2 regions of the Paenibacillus borealis genome follow, and region 2 is predicted to be linked to the other one. Evidence: riboswitches for the same ligand, from Rfam matches in the RefSeq annotation. Region 2 holds a riboswitch; the other holds the start of a gene.
The links. Region 2 has a riboswitch for glycine ahead of PBOR_RS34135 (amino acid permease). Riboswitches for the same ligand answer to the same signal wherever they lie in the genome.
Positions count from the first base shown of each region.

Region 1: linked by a shared signal. The riboswitch ahead of gcvT (glycine cleavage system aminomethyltransferase GcvT) and the one ahead of PBOR_RS34135 (amino acid permease) in region 2 are both predicted to bind glycine.

Region 1 is NZ_CP009285.1:7,496,386-7,504,102, forward strand. Features, by position in the region: gene uvrB (excinuclease ABC subunit UvrB) at 1-1,236, opposite strand, end outside; gene PBOR_RS31915 (flagellar motor protein) at 1,418-2,206, shown strand; gene PBOR_RS31920 (flagellar motor protein MotB) at 2,203-3,090, shown strand; gene PBOR_RS31925 (hypothetical protein) at 3,175-3,807, shown strand; gene gcvH (glycine cleavage system protein GcvH) at 3,941-4,333, opposite strand; glycine riboswitch at 4,518-4,614, shown strand; glycine riboswitch at 4,618-4,717, shown strand; gene gcvT (glycine cleavage system aminomethyltransferase GcvT) at 4,799-5,920, shown strand; gene gcvPA (aminomethyl-transferring glycine dehydrogenase subunit GcvPA) at 5,920-7,272, shown strand; gene gcvPB (aminomethyl-transferring glycine dehydrogenase subunit GcvPB) at 7,269-7,717, shown strand, end outside.
Region 2 is NZ_CP009285.1:8,012,878-8,020,594, forward strand. Features, by position in the region: gene PBOR_RS36565 (S-layer homology domain-containing protein) at 1-220, shown strand, start outside; gene PBOR_RS34110 (GNAT family N-acetyltransferase) at 338-841, opposite strand; gene PBOR_RS34115 (DUF1304 domain-containing protein) at 1,010-1,378, shown strand; gene PBOR_RS34120 (methyl-accepting chemotaxis protein) at 1,561-2,382, opposite strand; gene PBOR_RS34125 (DUF4386 domain-containing protein) at 2,582-3,289, shown strand; gene PBOR_RS34130 (Crp/Fnr family transcriptional regulator) at 3,246-3,818, opposite strand; gene PBOR_RS34135 (amino acid permease) at 3,892-5,301, opposite strand; glycine riboswitch at 5,450-5,529, opposite strand; gene PBOR_RS34140 (hypothetical protein) at 5,770-5,958, shown strand; gene araA (L-arabinose isomerase) at 5,940-7,364, opposite strand; gene PBOR_RS34150 (L-ribulose-5-phosphate 4-epimerase) at 7,405-7,717, opposite strand, start outside.

The sequences.
Region 1 (7,717 bases), 520 kb from region 2:
AGTATCGCAGTGCTCCATCTCGTAAGGTCCCGGTGTAGCTGAAACATATACAATCTGGTTCACTTTCTCTTCGAATTCCTCGAACTGCAGCGGACGGTTATCCAGCGCGGACGGGAGGCGGAAGCCATGCTCCACCAGCACGGTCTTACGCGCACGGTCACCATTGTACATAGCCCGGATCTGCGGCAGCGTTGCATGGGACTCATCAATAACAATCAGCATATCATCCGGGAAGTAATCCATTAAGGTATATGGAGTCGCTCCCGGCTCACGGAAGGTGAGCGGTCCGGAATAGTTCTCGATACCGGAGCAGAAGCCCACTTCCTTCATCATCTCAATATCATAACGGGTCCGCTGCTCCAGGCGCTGGGCTTCCAGCAGCTTGCCCGCATCACGAAGCACGGCCAGCCGTTCCTCAAGCTCCCGCTCAATGTTGATAATAGCTACACGCATTGTTTCTTCCTGGGTAACAAAGTGCGAAGCCGGGAAGATCGCTATATGATCGCGCTCACCAATCAGCTCTCCAGTGAGAACATCAATCTCGGTAATGCGCTCTATCTCATCTCCGAACAGCTCCACACGGATCGCATGCTCCCCCTGTGAAGCCGGGAAGATCTCGACTACATCACCGCGCACCCGGAACGTCCCGCGTACGAAGTTAATATCATTGCGCTGGTACTGGATATCCACGAGCCGGCTGAGAATCTGATTGCGCGGCTTCTCCATCCCTACCCGCAGTGTCAAAAGCATGCTTCCATATTCCTGCGGCGAACCGAGGCCGTAAATGCAGGACACACTCGCAACAATAATAACGTCACGCCGTTCAAACAACGAACTGGTGGCAGAGTGGCGGAGCTTATCAATTTCTTCATTTATGCTGGAATCTTTCTCTATGAAGGTATCGGAGGAAGGAATGTACGCCTCAGGCTGGTAGTAATCGTAGTAACTGACGAAGTAGTCAACGGAATTGTTCGGAAAAAACTCTTTGAACTCACTCGCCAGCTGCGCAGCAAGCGTCTTGTTGTGCGCTATAACCAGCGTCGGGCGGTTCAGTTTGGAAATCACTTGTGCGATGGTAAAGGTCTTACCTGTACCTGTCGCTCCCAGCAGCGTCTGGTGCTTCTTGCCCTGCCGGATGCCGTCCAATAATTCTTCTATGGCATGAGGCTGATCGCCCTGGGGTGTATACTCGGACTCCAGTTCAAATGTCTTTGTACTGACGACAATATCACTCATTTGCCCGTCTCCCCTCTATCGTCTAAAATATATGAATATATTATAATTGTAGCCCTAATGGTTGCCTATCCATACCGTACTGAAAAATATGGAAGATAGGAATACACGTTCCCGTTTATTATACAGCGTTGCCCAGATTGATGCAAACCATAATATATAGAAATTTAAGGAGCCTGAACTTATGGATATCACTTCAATTATCGGCCTGCTGGCAGGCATTGCCGCAATGATCGGCGGCTTTCTCTGGGAGGGCGGGAGCCTATCCGGACTGCTGCAGCTGAATGCCGCGCTAATCGTATTTGGAGGCACGCTTGCCGCTGTACTCATCAGTTTTCCGGCCTCCAGATTACGCAGCGTACCGGCCGCTCTGCGCCTGGCATTCGGCAGGCATCCCGACACCACTCAGGAGAAAGCCGAAGAGCTGATCTCCATGGCTGCAATTACTCGGCGCGGGGGGGTGCTCGCACTGGAGAAGAGAGCGGAGGAGCATCCCGATACTTTTACCCGCGAAGGGCTCTTCCTTATTGTCGACGGCAACGATCCGGATCAGGTCCGGCAAATCCTAGAGCTGGAGATGGACGCCAAGGAACTGAAGTATGAAGGCTATGCCAAAATCTTCGAAGCCGCCGGCGGCTATGCTCCCACTATGGGCATCATCGGCACCGTAATGGGATTGATACGGGTACTCAGCAATCTGACGGACCCTTCTAATCTGGGGGCCTCGATCGCCGTAGCTTTTACAGCAACGCTCTATGGCGTAGCCAGTGCTAATCTTATATTTTTACCCATCGCCTCCAAAATCAAATCCCGCAGCCAAAGCGAACTGGGCAGTATGGAGATGTTGCTTGTCGGTATCCTGTCCCTGCAGAATGGGGATCATCCACACCTGGTTCGCAAAAAACTGACTGCCTTTATTCCCGATATCTCCCCGAGACGCAGCAGCAATAACAACCCGGGAGACCCGCTATGAGACAAAGAAACCGCCGCCAGGGGCGTAGTGGAGGTAAGGAGAACCGGGACCGCTGGATGATTACCTATGCGGATCTGATTACACTTCTGCTCATTTTTTTCATCATCCTGTATGCCATGAGCAGTCTGGATACGCAAAAATACGCGATCGTTACCGGGTCACTGTCTGATACCTTTAAGAGCGGTCCTTCTGTGCTTGAAGGCGGAAATGGAGTGCTGGATGGTAATCAGGGGAACACCGGAGCAGCAGTCTCGAATGAACAAGAAGCTGGCGGCAGCGCTGATGGCGGTCTGTCTTCCGGCGGCAATGGGAATGGGAATGGTTCAAACGGAACGGGCACGGATCCCTCCGGGCAAAACGGGGAGACTGCCGAACACCAGCCTTCGGCGCGTGAGCTCGCTTTTCGTGAGCAGGAGGCCAAACTGGCCGCGCTGATGGGTGTAATCACCAAATACGTGGAGGATAACAACCTTGGAGAGCAGATCTTTGTGGCGGATAAACCGCAGGGCATTGCCATCACGCTTAGCGACCGGTTCCTGTTCGATGCCGGCAAAGCTGAACTGAAATCGCCTGCCTTCCCGGCACTGCGCCAGCTATCCGGCCTGTTCCGCGGAATCGGTGCCACGATCAGCATCGAGGGACATACCGACAATGTTCCGGTAACCGCCGCTTCAGATTACACAGATAACTGGGAGCTATCCGGCGCCCGGGCATTGTCCGTCCTGCGCTTCTTCCTGGATAACGAGGGGCTTAGCCCCGATACTTTCCAATATGCCGGCTACGCGGATACCAGACCTGCCTACAATAACGCTACCGTTGAAGGACGGCAAAAGAACCGCCGGGTCGAACTTATTGTCCTGCGGCAGCTTCAGGAGGAAGAATAACACGTATCCGCAAGCGAATCAGCTCAGAGATCAGCAGATGAGAAGGCACGGCAACCATTTGCTAATATAAGGAGATTGAACGCTATGCAGACTACAAACGGAACGACACCGGATGCCACCCGTTTTCTCTATTTTCTGCGGCAGCTGGTTTCGCTGATCATGATTGTTTTTGCTCAGGGAATAATTACCTTCTTCATTGGTTTATTATCTGTATTCATGATGTTCTTCTCCTCCAATTACTTCTGGGGGGACTTGGCTCATGTTTATCCACCCGATAAACTAATGTATATAGGCATTGACTTCCTCATGGCCGGCGCAGCCTTTGCCTTGCCTTGGCTCGGGGTCTGGTGGATGCTGTACGGGTTGTCCGAGGATGGACGTATCCGCTGCTTCCCGCTCCTTCTGCTCTTTGCTTACTTGACGTTTGTTATCCTCTTCCTGCAGATTAATCCGGTCTATAACCCGGAAGCCATGATCCCTTCCTCCGCCGGAGAATCCACATTTCTGGTTTGTATGGGTATGTCTGCCGTGGTGCTTTTCCCGTTTTATTCGGCTGGTGTGTATTACTTCGTGCTCAAACCCAATGCCCGTCCCAGAAAAAGATACCGGTTTCTATTGCTGTGCCTTATCTTTGCCGTTGCTGGCCTGGCTCTATTGCCCGCCCTTTGGCACTTGGCTCCCAGCATTTATCCGGGGCTGCTTAGCTTTCCGGAATGATACGTAAAGACAAAAAGACAGACCTCTCACATTAGTGACATCTAATGTAACAAGAGAAGCCTGCCGTTTTTAGCCGGTTAGTACATCCAGTTAAACCATTTATTCTAAAATCCGAGTACATAAACGCTTGAAACTATTCCCCAACCAATTCCTTATAAGCAGCCGCATCCAGCAGGCCCGACACTGCATCCGCGAACTCAACATCTAGCTCCAGCTCAAAAATCCATCCCCCGCCGTAAGGCTGGTCGTTGATCAGTTCCGGGCTGGATTCGAGTGCGTCGTTGATCTTGGTAACCTTGCCGGATACCGGCGAGTACAGCTCTGACACTGTCTTAACGGACTCAATGCTGCCTACGCTGTCGCCTGCGGAAATGGCTGCACCGACTTCCGGAAACTCTACAAACACGATGTCGCCCAATAAATGCTGCGCATGATCCGTAATCCCCACACGTACTACGCGTCCTTCACCCTGCTGTGCCCATTCATGCTCTTCGCTGTATAGCAGGTTGTCCAACACTTCACTCATTTCCAAGCCGCCTCTTTTCCACATTTGGAGTTCTAAATTTAGTTATAGCCTAAGTTATGACCTTGCCTAATGTCAATATAACTGACAGGAAAATTAAATTTGTCATCTTTTTGACGTTTTTTGATTGACAGCGTGCTTGTAAACCCGGTTTAATGGAGTCAGTAGAAAAACATATCGTTTGCGAATGATGGCATAGGGAGAGACTGACCCTCAGGGGACAGCGCCGAAGGAGTAAGCCCGGGATGGGTGAATCTCTCAGGCAAAAGGACCTTTGCCGGACGCATCTCTGGAGAGCATCCACAGCCTGCAATGCAGGAAACGGATCACCAACGGGGAAACCTGCGGGCAGGATAGCAGGGTAACTCTCAGGTACAAAGGACAGAGCGAAAGTCAATTTATGCGACTCGTGCATAATGGCTTTCGCCTGTCCTTTTTCTCATGTAATCAGACCAAGGGAGTGACAAGATGGAGTCTTTGAGAAGAACGCCTTTTTATGATCTCTATGCCGCTTATGCGGAGTCCAGATGCATTGATTTCGGCGGCTGGGAGCTGCCGGTGCAGTTTACAGGCATCGTTAAGGAGCATGAAGCGGTCCGCCAGCAGGCCGGACTGTTCGATGTATCGCATATGGGGGAATTCATGGTTGACGGAAACGGCGCTGAAGCCTTCCTGCAGCAGATGACCACCAATGATGTCAGCCGCCTTGCAGACGGCGCGGCGCAGTATACCCTGATGCTCTATCCGGGCGGCGGAGTGGTTGACGATCTGCTGGTGTACCGCCTGGGCCATGAACGCTACATGCTCGTCGTGAACGCATCCAATATCGACAAGGACTTCCAGTGGCTGCAGGAGCATCTCACCGCTGAATTCAGCGGTGTCAGCCTGAAGAATGTCTCGGATGAGACGCTGCTGCTCGCGCTGCAGGGTCCGCTGGCTGAGACGATTCTGGCCGAAGTGACCTCTGCCCCGCTCGCAGAGCTGAAGCCCTTCCACTTCATCGAACACGCCGAGGTCTGCGGCGTATCTGTACTGCTCTCCCGCACCGGCTATACCGGTGAGGACGGCTTCGAGCTGTACGCCCCCGCCCACACAGCGGCTGCACTCTGGAACGGTCTGCTAGCCGCAGGCGCACCGCATGGCCTGACTCCAGCCGGACTCGGCGCACGCGACACGCTTCGCTTCGAAGCCAAGCTGCCGCTGTACGGCCAGGAGCTCTCGGCGGATATTACCCCGCTCGAAGCGGGTGTCCAGTTCTTCGTGAAGCTGGACAAAGCGGATTTCATCGGCCGTGATGCCCTGCTGAAGCAGAAGGAAGCCGGCCTGCCGCGCCGCCTGGTAGGACTTGAAATGATCGACCGCGGGATTCCCCGCTCCCATTATCCTGTATATGCAGACGGTGTGAAGATCGGTGAAGTCACAACCGGCACCCAATCCCCAACGCTGAAACGGAATCTCGGACTTGCCCTGCTGGATGCTGCCTATACTGAAATCGGCACAGAGGTGTATGTGGAGATCCGCGGCAAGCAGCTGAAGGCTGCCGTGATCAAAGCACCGTTCTACAAAAAGAGCCAAGGAGTGAAGCCGTAATGAAGCACCGCTATCTGCCTATGACGGAGCAAGACCGCGCAGAGATGATGGAAACTGTAGGAATTCAATCTATCGATGAGCTGTTCGCAGATATCCCGCAGTCTGTCCGCTACCAGGGAACGATGCCAATGTCCGGTCCGCTGGACGAATATGCGCTGCTGCGCCATATGAAGGGTCTGGCTGACAAAAATGCCGACTTTGATACCCACGCCAGCTTCCTCGGTGCCGGACTCTATGATCACCACATTCCGGTTGTCATTAACCATATTATTTCCCGTTCGGAATTCTATACCGCCTACACCCCTTATCAGCCGGAAATCAGCCAGGGAGAGCTTCAGGCAATCTTCGAATTCCAGTCCTATATCTGTGAGCTGACCGGCATGAAGGTCGCTAATGCCAGTATGTATGACGGCGCAACGGCCTTCTCCGAAGCAGCCGTGCTTGCCGCAGGCGCCACCAAACGCAAGAAGCTGATTGTCTCCCGTACAGTTCACCCGGAAGCCCGCCAGGTACTGCGCACTTCCGCCAATGCCTGGGGCCTGCAAATCGTGGAAATCGATTATAAGGACGGGGTTACCGATCTTGCCAAGCTGGCTGAGGCCATTGATGCCGATACTGCTGCCGTTCTGGTTCAGTCGCCCAACTTCTTCGGCGGCATTGAGGATCTGCGCCAGATTGAGCCGCTGATCCATGCGGTCAAAGGCCTCCTTGTTGTCAGCGCGAACCCCATTGCACTCGGCGTTCTGGAAACGCCGGGCAAGCTAGGCGCTGACATTGTAGTCGGTGATGCGCAGCCGCTAGGTATCTCCGCATCGCTTGGTGGACCAACCTGCGGATTCTTCGCGGTTGCTGAACCGCTGATGCGCCGCATGCCGGGCCGGATCGTCGGCCAGACCGTTGACCGTAACGGCAAGCGCGGCTTCGTCTTGACCCTGCAGGCGCGCGAGCAGCATATCCGCCGCGAGAAGGCGACTTCGAACATCTGCTCCAACCAGGCGCTGCTGGCGTTATGCGCTTCCGTCTACTTGTCCGTCATGGGCAAGGAGGGCATGCGTGAGGTTGGCGAGCTGAACATCCGCAAGAGCCATTATGCTGCCGGACGGCTGGCTGAAATCACCGGTGCAGAGCGCGTCTTCACCGCCCCGTTCTTCAATGAATTTGTCCTGAAGCTCCCGGAAGGCAGCAGTGTCAGCGAAGTGAACTCCAAGCTGCTGAAGGAAGGTTATCTGGGCGGCTATGATCTGGGCCGTGATTATCCAGAGCTGGCCGGACATATGCTGGTTGCCGTGACTGAGAAAAGAAGCAAAACCGAAATTGACGAATTCGCCACTGCACTGGAGGGCTGTATATGAAACCGGAACAAACCCTGATCTTTGAATTAAGCCGTCCCGGCCGCTCGGCTTACTCATTGCCTCTATGTGATGTGCCGCAGGAAGAGAGCATCAGCTCACTGATTCCCGAAGGCTTGCTCCGCAGCGAGGCGGTAGTACTGCCGGAAGTATCCGAAGTGGATGTTATCCGCCATTATACTGCCTTGTCCCGGCGTAACTTCGGGGTCGATAACGGCTTCTATCCGCTAGGCTCCTGCACGATGAAATATAATCCGAAGATCAATGAAGATGTCGCCCGCTTCACCGGCCTCTCCAAGATCCATCCGTACCAGCCGGAAGAGAGCATCCAGGGTGCACTTGAACTGATGTATACACTGCAAAAGGATCTCGCCGGACTGACCGGCATGGATGCCGTCTCCCTGCAGCCTGCCGCCGGTGCCCATGGCGAATGGACCGGCCTTATGAT
Region 2 (7,717 bases):
CCAGCTGCCGCTGCTTAATCTGATTCCGGTGGAGATCAAGGATAATGACAAGATCAATATCCTGAACTCGGGAGCCATTCAGACGGCGATTGCCTTGAAGATCGTGAAGCTGGATGCTGACGGCAAGTTCAATCCGCAGGCTGGAATTACCCGTACAGACGCGGCCGCTATGGTCAGCCAGGTTCAGGAGATCCTGAAACGGGCTGCTGCGAATCAATAATACCCGGAACATTCCCATTGTCCGCCAGCTATAATCAGCTCAAAAAGCACAAGTCAGTGGCTTGTGCTTTTTGGCATGTGCTATGATCGACGCCGGGGAACGCTGTCAGTGATAGAGTTACAGCATTAGAATCATCAGGTCCTCATCCAGATATTCATCCCCAACCTTCATCGCCTTCGGCTCTGTGCCATAGCAGATGAATCCAAGAGATTCGTACAGCCCTTTGGCAGATAGATTATTTGAGGTTACCGTTAAATTCAGAATTTCGAGCCCCGGCAACAGCCGCGCACGGGCAATCAGCTCCACCATTAAACGGCGCCCCACCCCCTGCTTACGGACATCCGAATCCACATATACTGAATATATATTAGCTTTATGATCAATTTTAGGCCTGCTCTCCCGGAAAAAAGTAACGATGCCCACCAGCTTCTCCCCGTCATCAAACGCTCCCAGCGTGAAATTATTCTCCGAGGGCTCAAGCCTGATACGGGTGGTCACTATGGATAATTTCTTCTCTGATTCATAGGAGCTGAGATAGACTTCCGGATGCCGCCGCAGCGCCTGCAGACGAAGCCCGCGGTAAATCTCCGCATCGGCGGATGTCAGTGTTCTTATATACAAAGGGATGGCCTCCTCAAAGGGTTTATGGATTAAAAATTGACAAACTTGCAGAATTTGGCTATATTTAGACGTGTAAAATTATATTTTAAACAACTTAATTTATTCGTTAGTTTGTCCTACATATTTTCGTTAGTTGGTCCTACATATTTATGAAAAGAGGGATTTACTGTGATGATTGTGAGTTCAATACTCGTGGCGTTAGTTGCGCTGGAGCATGTGTATATTCTAGTACTGGAAATGTTCCTGTGGACTACCCCGCGGGCGCAAAAGTCGTTCGGAACGACCCCGCAGTTCGCCCGGGAGACGAAATCGCTTGCTGCCAACCAGGGATTGTATAACGGCTTCCTGGCTGCCGGTTTAGTCTGGAGCCTGCTTCATCCGAATGATACCTTCGGTGTTCAGCTTCAATTGTTCTTCCTGATCTGTGTTGCGGTTGCAGCCATCTATGGCGGCATCACTGCCAAGAAATCAATTCTTTTGGTTCAGGGCCTCCCGGCCTTCATTGCTCTCATTACCGTTGTTCTGGCGAATCTGTAAAGCTTGCCGAAGGCTCAGGCAGTCTGCCTCTATTATATTAGATGGGGTTCACTGTGAGAATAGATAATCAGGGGTAATTTTCTTTGAGGGTAATGGCTTCAAAGGAATAATGATGTATGTAAGACCAGACAGCCATGTCCTGGTCTTTTTGTTGCCTGCAGGGGCGGCCTGCCGCTCTCCCCTCACAGCTTCTGCGCGAACTGGTTCAGCTGCCCGGACATCGTCCGGATCTCCTCAATGAAGCTGGAGATTTCATTCGTTGAAGCGGCCTGCTCTTGCCCGACTGACGCAATCTGATGGATCGATTGGCTGATCTGTTTCATCGCGGCTTGGATCTCCCCCAGGGTATCCCGGATCCGCTGCGCGGACTGCTCGGTTTCCTTCGAGAATTTGCGGATTTCCTTCGCTACAACGTCGAATCCCCGGCCCTTGTCCCCGGCGTGGGCGGCTTCAATGGCTGCATTAATCCCGAGCAGATTCGTCTGGTCGGCGACCTTCCTGAGGACAGTCAGCACTTCATCGCTTTTTTTGACACTTTCAGCGGTCGTTTCTGACTGGAGCAGCAGCTTCTGCGAGAAATCGGCAAGCAGGCCCGAGCCCTCTGCCACATGCCCGATCCGGGCATTCGCCTGATTCAGAGAGACAGAGATCTGATCGGCGATCTCGCGCAGCTCGGTCTGTCTGCGGACCTGGATGCAGATCGCCCCGCAGACCCTTCCATTCTCTTCGTGTACCGGAAGGACAGTGCCGACGAATTCATACCCGTAATAGTCCTTAGGGACATTAGCCTTTGAGAATTCATCATTTTTCAGTGCATGGTACAGGGGTTCGTCTGCGAGAATAATCTGCCCTGCCCGGATCCCCAGATCAATCGAAACACCAGGGAAATAAGCGATGAACTTCTCCGTGTCACAGACAGCAATAGATACATCATAGGGAAAAGCAGCCTTCAGGATCGGCGCCAGGTTCACTATATCTTCAAGGGAGCGGACAATGTTCTTCATGGATGCGGGTTCTCCTTTATTAAATCGCTTCACTGCACAGTAATATCTAGATTAAGGTTCGACATTTTCTGATGACTATCTTTTGTTCAAAACTTTATATTTAAAATTTAATCATACCCTCTTAACTTAAGTCAATGAAGCCCTGCAGGCAGATTAGTACAATATAACTGCAATCATTAATTCATTGGGGGTTATGCTGATGTCTGCTGCAGTGGCTCGAACCGGGGGAATCTCACTCATTGTAATGGCGGTTGCCGCCGCGCTCTCGTACGGATATGTTCATGGAAGTCTGGTGGTGGATGGGGATGCCGCTGCGACCTTCGCCAATCTTCAGGCCTCTCCGTTGCTGTTCAGAGCCGGGATTCTGGGCTGGGTACTCATCATGGCCTGTGACGTGGCAGCGGCCTGGGCCTTATATCTGGTAATGAAGCCTGTGCATCCGGGACTGTCCCTGCTGGGGGCATGGCTGCGCCTGGCTTATACGGCAGTATTGGGAATTGCTGTTTCCAGTCTGATCGTAGTCTCACTTCTTACAGACAACAGGGAACTTACGCTTACCGGCTTTACACGAGGGGAAGCTCAGGCGGAGGTGATGCTTATTCTTCAAGCTTTTGAAGCGGTATGGTCGGCTGGTTTAATTCTATTCGGGGGACATCTGCTGATTATAGGTGTACTGGCGGTTAATTCGCAGAATGTTCCGAAGCCCGTCAGTGTGCTGCTGCTGCTGGCAGGCTTCGGCTATATTGTGGTCCATCTGTGCGGCATACTTGTGCCCGGGTATGAGGAAGCCCTCCAAATCATCAAATGGGTGTTCATGCTGCCGATGACCGCAGGAGAGCTGGGGCTTGGCATCTGGCTGCTGTTCAAAGTCCCGGCTGTGCGTGTTCGCGTTCAAGCCGCTTCTTAATCCGGCTGAGCGATTCCGGTGTCATCCCGAGATAACTGGCCAGCTGATGCTGGGGGACGCGGCTGATCAATCCTGGTCTCCTATGCAGCAGTGCCTTCAGGCGGTCTTCGGGGGATGCCGCAATGAAAGCGGCGAATTCCGCCTGCACCTGCCCGAAATTCTCCTCGATCATCCGGCGTGTCATCAGCTCCAGCTGCGTATGTCTGGCGTACATGTCCTGCTCGGTATCCAGTGCACCGACTACCAGCACGCAGTTCTCCAGACAAGTCAGGCTGTATTCGGAAGAGGCCTCCTGCTTATGAGCATTGAAGATGGCAATCGCCTGCTCTTCTGTGTAGAAGTTGGAGGTAATGTCACGGCCTGCAACGTCAACGCTGTGCTGCCGCACGCATCCCCGCAGCACGAAATAGCATTTGCCCGGAACCTCCCCCTGTCTAAGCAGAACGGTTCCCTTGCTGTATTCCTCAACAAGAATCTCATCCAGAATAGCCTGCTGCTCTCCTTCACTGAGGGAGGTTAGCCGGGTCATATATTGGAGTAACAGCTGCTTCACGTTCCGCACATCCTTTATTGGCACTCGGGCTTATTTACTCCCTATTCTACTACAGCTGGCTGCCCTCCGGGTTGCTCACAGCAGAATAGCCGCCGGTACTAGTATCCTGATCACTCTTCTCCTTCTTACTTCTCATGGAATACAAGATGAACAACAGGATGAACCAGAGCGGGGTGAACAGCAGCGCCGGACGGGTCTCCTCTGCGAACAGCATAATGACCAGAATGGCGGCAAACAACGTCAATACCGCATAATTGATGACCGGTGTGAACGGTGCTTTGAATGTGGACGCGGCATGTAAGTCCGGGCGGTTCTTCTTATACTTGATATGACATACGAGCACAACACCCCACACCCAGATGAAGCAAATGGCGCTGATCGTTGTAACGATGCCGAAAGCCTGACCCGGAATAAGCTTGCTGAGCAGCGCCCCGGCCGAGATCACAAGCGTTGAGATAAATAAAGAGTTCGCAGGCACATGATTTCTGTTCAGTTTGCCGAGCTGCGGGGAGGCCTGATCCCTTCTGCTCAGATTATAGAGAATCCGGCTCGTGGAGAACATCCCGCTGTTGCAGGCGGAAGCCGCTGAGGTTAGGACGACGAAATTAATAATCCCCGCAGCAACCGGAATCCCGACCAGACTGAAGGTTCGCACAAAAGGACTTTCAGCCGCACTGAGCTGGGTCCACGGGTTAATGCACAGCAGGACGAAGAGCGCGCCTACATAGAAGAAGAGAATCCGCAGAGGAATCTTGTTAATTGCCGACGGAATATTTTTCTCCGGATCTGCTGTTTCTGCTGCCGAGACACCCACAAGCTCCACACCGACATAAGCGAACACAACCATCTGGAAGGAAAATAAGAAGCCTTTAACACCGTTCGGGAATACGCCCCCGTGCTCCCAGAGATTGCGGACCGTTACCGAGCCTGCATCTGTCTTGAATCCGATGACCAGCAGAATAATCCCCAGACCGATTAAGGCAAGAATCGTGACGACTTTGATTAGCGCAAACCAGAATTCGAGTTCGCCGAAGCTTTTGACTGTTAACAGATTGAGTCCTAACAGAATAATCAGGCAGATGACGGCCGGTACCCACTGCGGGATATCGAACCAGTACTGCACATAGACGCCCACCGCAATCACATCCGCCATCGCCGTCATAATCCAGCAGAACCAGTAGGTCCAGCCCGTAATGAATGCAGCCCGCGGCCCCAGATAGTCTTCAGCAATGTCTGTAAAAGATTGATATCCCGCTTTGGAGAGCAGCAGCTCACCCAGCGCCCTCATCACAAAAAATACGGATATCCCTACAAGTAAATACGTGATCATAATGGACGGGCCGGCCTGCTGAATCGCTTTGCCTGATCCCAGGAATAACCCTGTACCAATCGTGCCGCCGATGGCGATAAGCTGTACATGCCGGTTAGCCAAATCTCTCTTTAATTCTGTCTGTGCCATTGCCTTTTCCCCCTTAATGTGTACAACGCTTTGCTGCCAAGAAACACAAAAAGAGATTGGATATCATCCAATCTCCCGGTTCATAAGAATATCAAAATAAGCTACCTGCCCCGCTGATCGTAATTAATCAGCATGACAAATACAAATTCCGTACTCTTCTGTCCTTTTGCCTGAGATTGTGAACCCTTCGGCGCTGCGGAACTCCGCAGTCTCTCCAGAAGCTGCTCCTGCTATAGTGTGATCCATAGCAATCATAGCTCGTGTGATGTATTAAATTGGTGAAGCGTTAATGCATTCTGATATTCTAACATATTACTCGGCATGTGAGTATTGAACAGTGATAAAAGTCTCCTGCATTATATGTCCGCCTAGGAGTGTCTGTATGCGCCCCTGCACTGCAGCGTCATAAATGTTGTACGTATTGCAACTCGGATGCGCAGAACCTCGGGTGTTCGGGAGGATTGTTGTATGAAATACAAGAATTTCCCCGCTAAACCGCATGCAGGAAGAGAAATGCTGCCTTTTGTACAACAATATTGGATTTGGGCCGATATGCCGGGGGAATTGTTGTATTATGTGCAAAAAAAGCGGACAGGCAATAGCCTATCCGCTCATTTGATACGATATTATTCCGCTATTTACTTAATGATTACATAATCCAGGCCAACCAGCTTGGCATAGGTAACGATCTGATCTGTAGTCAGATTGAGGGATACCACGGTGTGGTGGCCGCCGCCGTTCTCGATCCACGCTTTAATTCCATCCTGGAAGTTAGGCTTCACCTGCCAGAGCACTCGTGCCACTGGAAGGTTCGGAGCAGGAACCGTCGGCTCAAAGGCAGTAACTTCGTTAATCAGCAGCTTGTAATGAGTGCCGAAGTCAGCCATCGATACAACGACGCCTTCGCCCGCTTTGCCGTCGAATACGAGACGGGCCGGATCTTCACGGTCGCCAATACCCAGCGGAGACACAAGCACCTTCGGCTTGTTGCTTGCCAGGCTCGGGTCAACCTCAAGCATGTGGGACTGCAGAATCGCTTCCTGGCCGGCAGCCATTTCATAGGTGTAATCTTCCATGAATCCGGTGTTCAGGTTATGGCTCATCACTTTCATCAGGCGGTCCAGGGCTGCTGTCTTCCAGTCCCCTTCGCCGGCGAAGCCGTAGCCTTGTGCCATCAGACGCTGAACCGCCAAACCCGGAAGCTGCTTCATGCCGTGCAGGTCTTCAAAGTTCGAAGTGAAGGCATTGTAATTTCCGGCATCAAGGAAGCGTTTAAGGGCGATTTCGTAGCTGGCCTGCACCTTCACGCTGGCTTCCCATGCTTCCTTGCTGTATGAACCGTAATCGAAGTCATACAGCTCTGCATATTCGGCGAACAGCGCATCAATTTCTTCTTCCTTCACTTCGTTCACGTACGCAACCAGGTCGCCGATGCCGAAGTAATCCACTGTCCAGCCGAACTGAATTTGGGCTTCTACCTTGTCGCCTTCGGTAACCCCAACGTTACGCATGTTGTCGCCGAAGCGGGCCACTTTGATGTTGAAGCTTTCGTTATAAGCTACGGCAACGTCCATCCACTCGGCAATTTGCTTCTGGACTTCAGCACGTTCCCAGTACCCTACTACCACTTTATTCTGTTTCTTCAAGCGGGCATTGATGAAGCCATATTCACGGTCGCCATGGGCAGCCTGATTCAGGTTCATGAAGTCCATATCAAGTGTTGCCCAAGGAATGCTCTCATTGTACTGAGTAGCCAGGTGCAGAAGCGGCTTTTGCAGCAGCTTCGTTCCGCGGATCCACATTTTGGCCGGGGAGAAGGTATGCATCCAGGTGATCACACCGGCAACCTCGTCACGGTAGTTGACTTCTTTCATAATCGAAGTGATTGTGTCTGCGCTGACAGCCAGGTCCTGCAGCACCAGCGGATACGGCAGCACACCGCTGTTATTGAGGGCATCCGTCATTTCCTGCGCATGAGCTTTAACTTCACCGAGGGCTTCTTCTCCGTACAGATGCTGTGATCCTACAACAAACCAGAATTGCTTAGCGCTTACTGTTGACATATTCGTTCATCCTCTTCTCTTGGATATTATAGTATGGGTATTATTTCTGGCCGTAATAGGCGCCTGCACCATGCTTGCGCAGATAATGTTTATCCAGAATCCGCTGCGGCAATTCTTCAGCGAAATGGTTCAGCTCGCGGGCAAAATGGTTCATCTTGGACACTTCCTCCAGCACCACGCTGTTCATCACTGCATCATGGGCATTCTTTCCCCAGGTGAACGGGCCGTGGCCTTTCAGCAAAACCGCCGGAACCGCCATAATATCAATGCCCCGCTGCTCAAAGGTCTCAATGATCACATGCCCGGTTTCCGCTTCATAACCACGGTCAACCTCCTCCTGCGTCAGGAAGCGG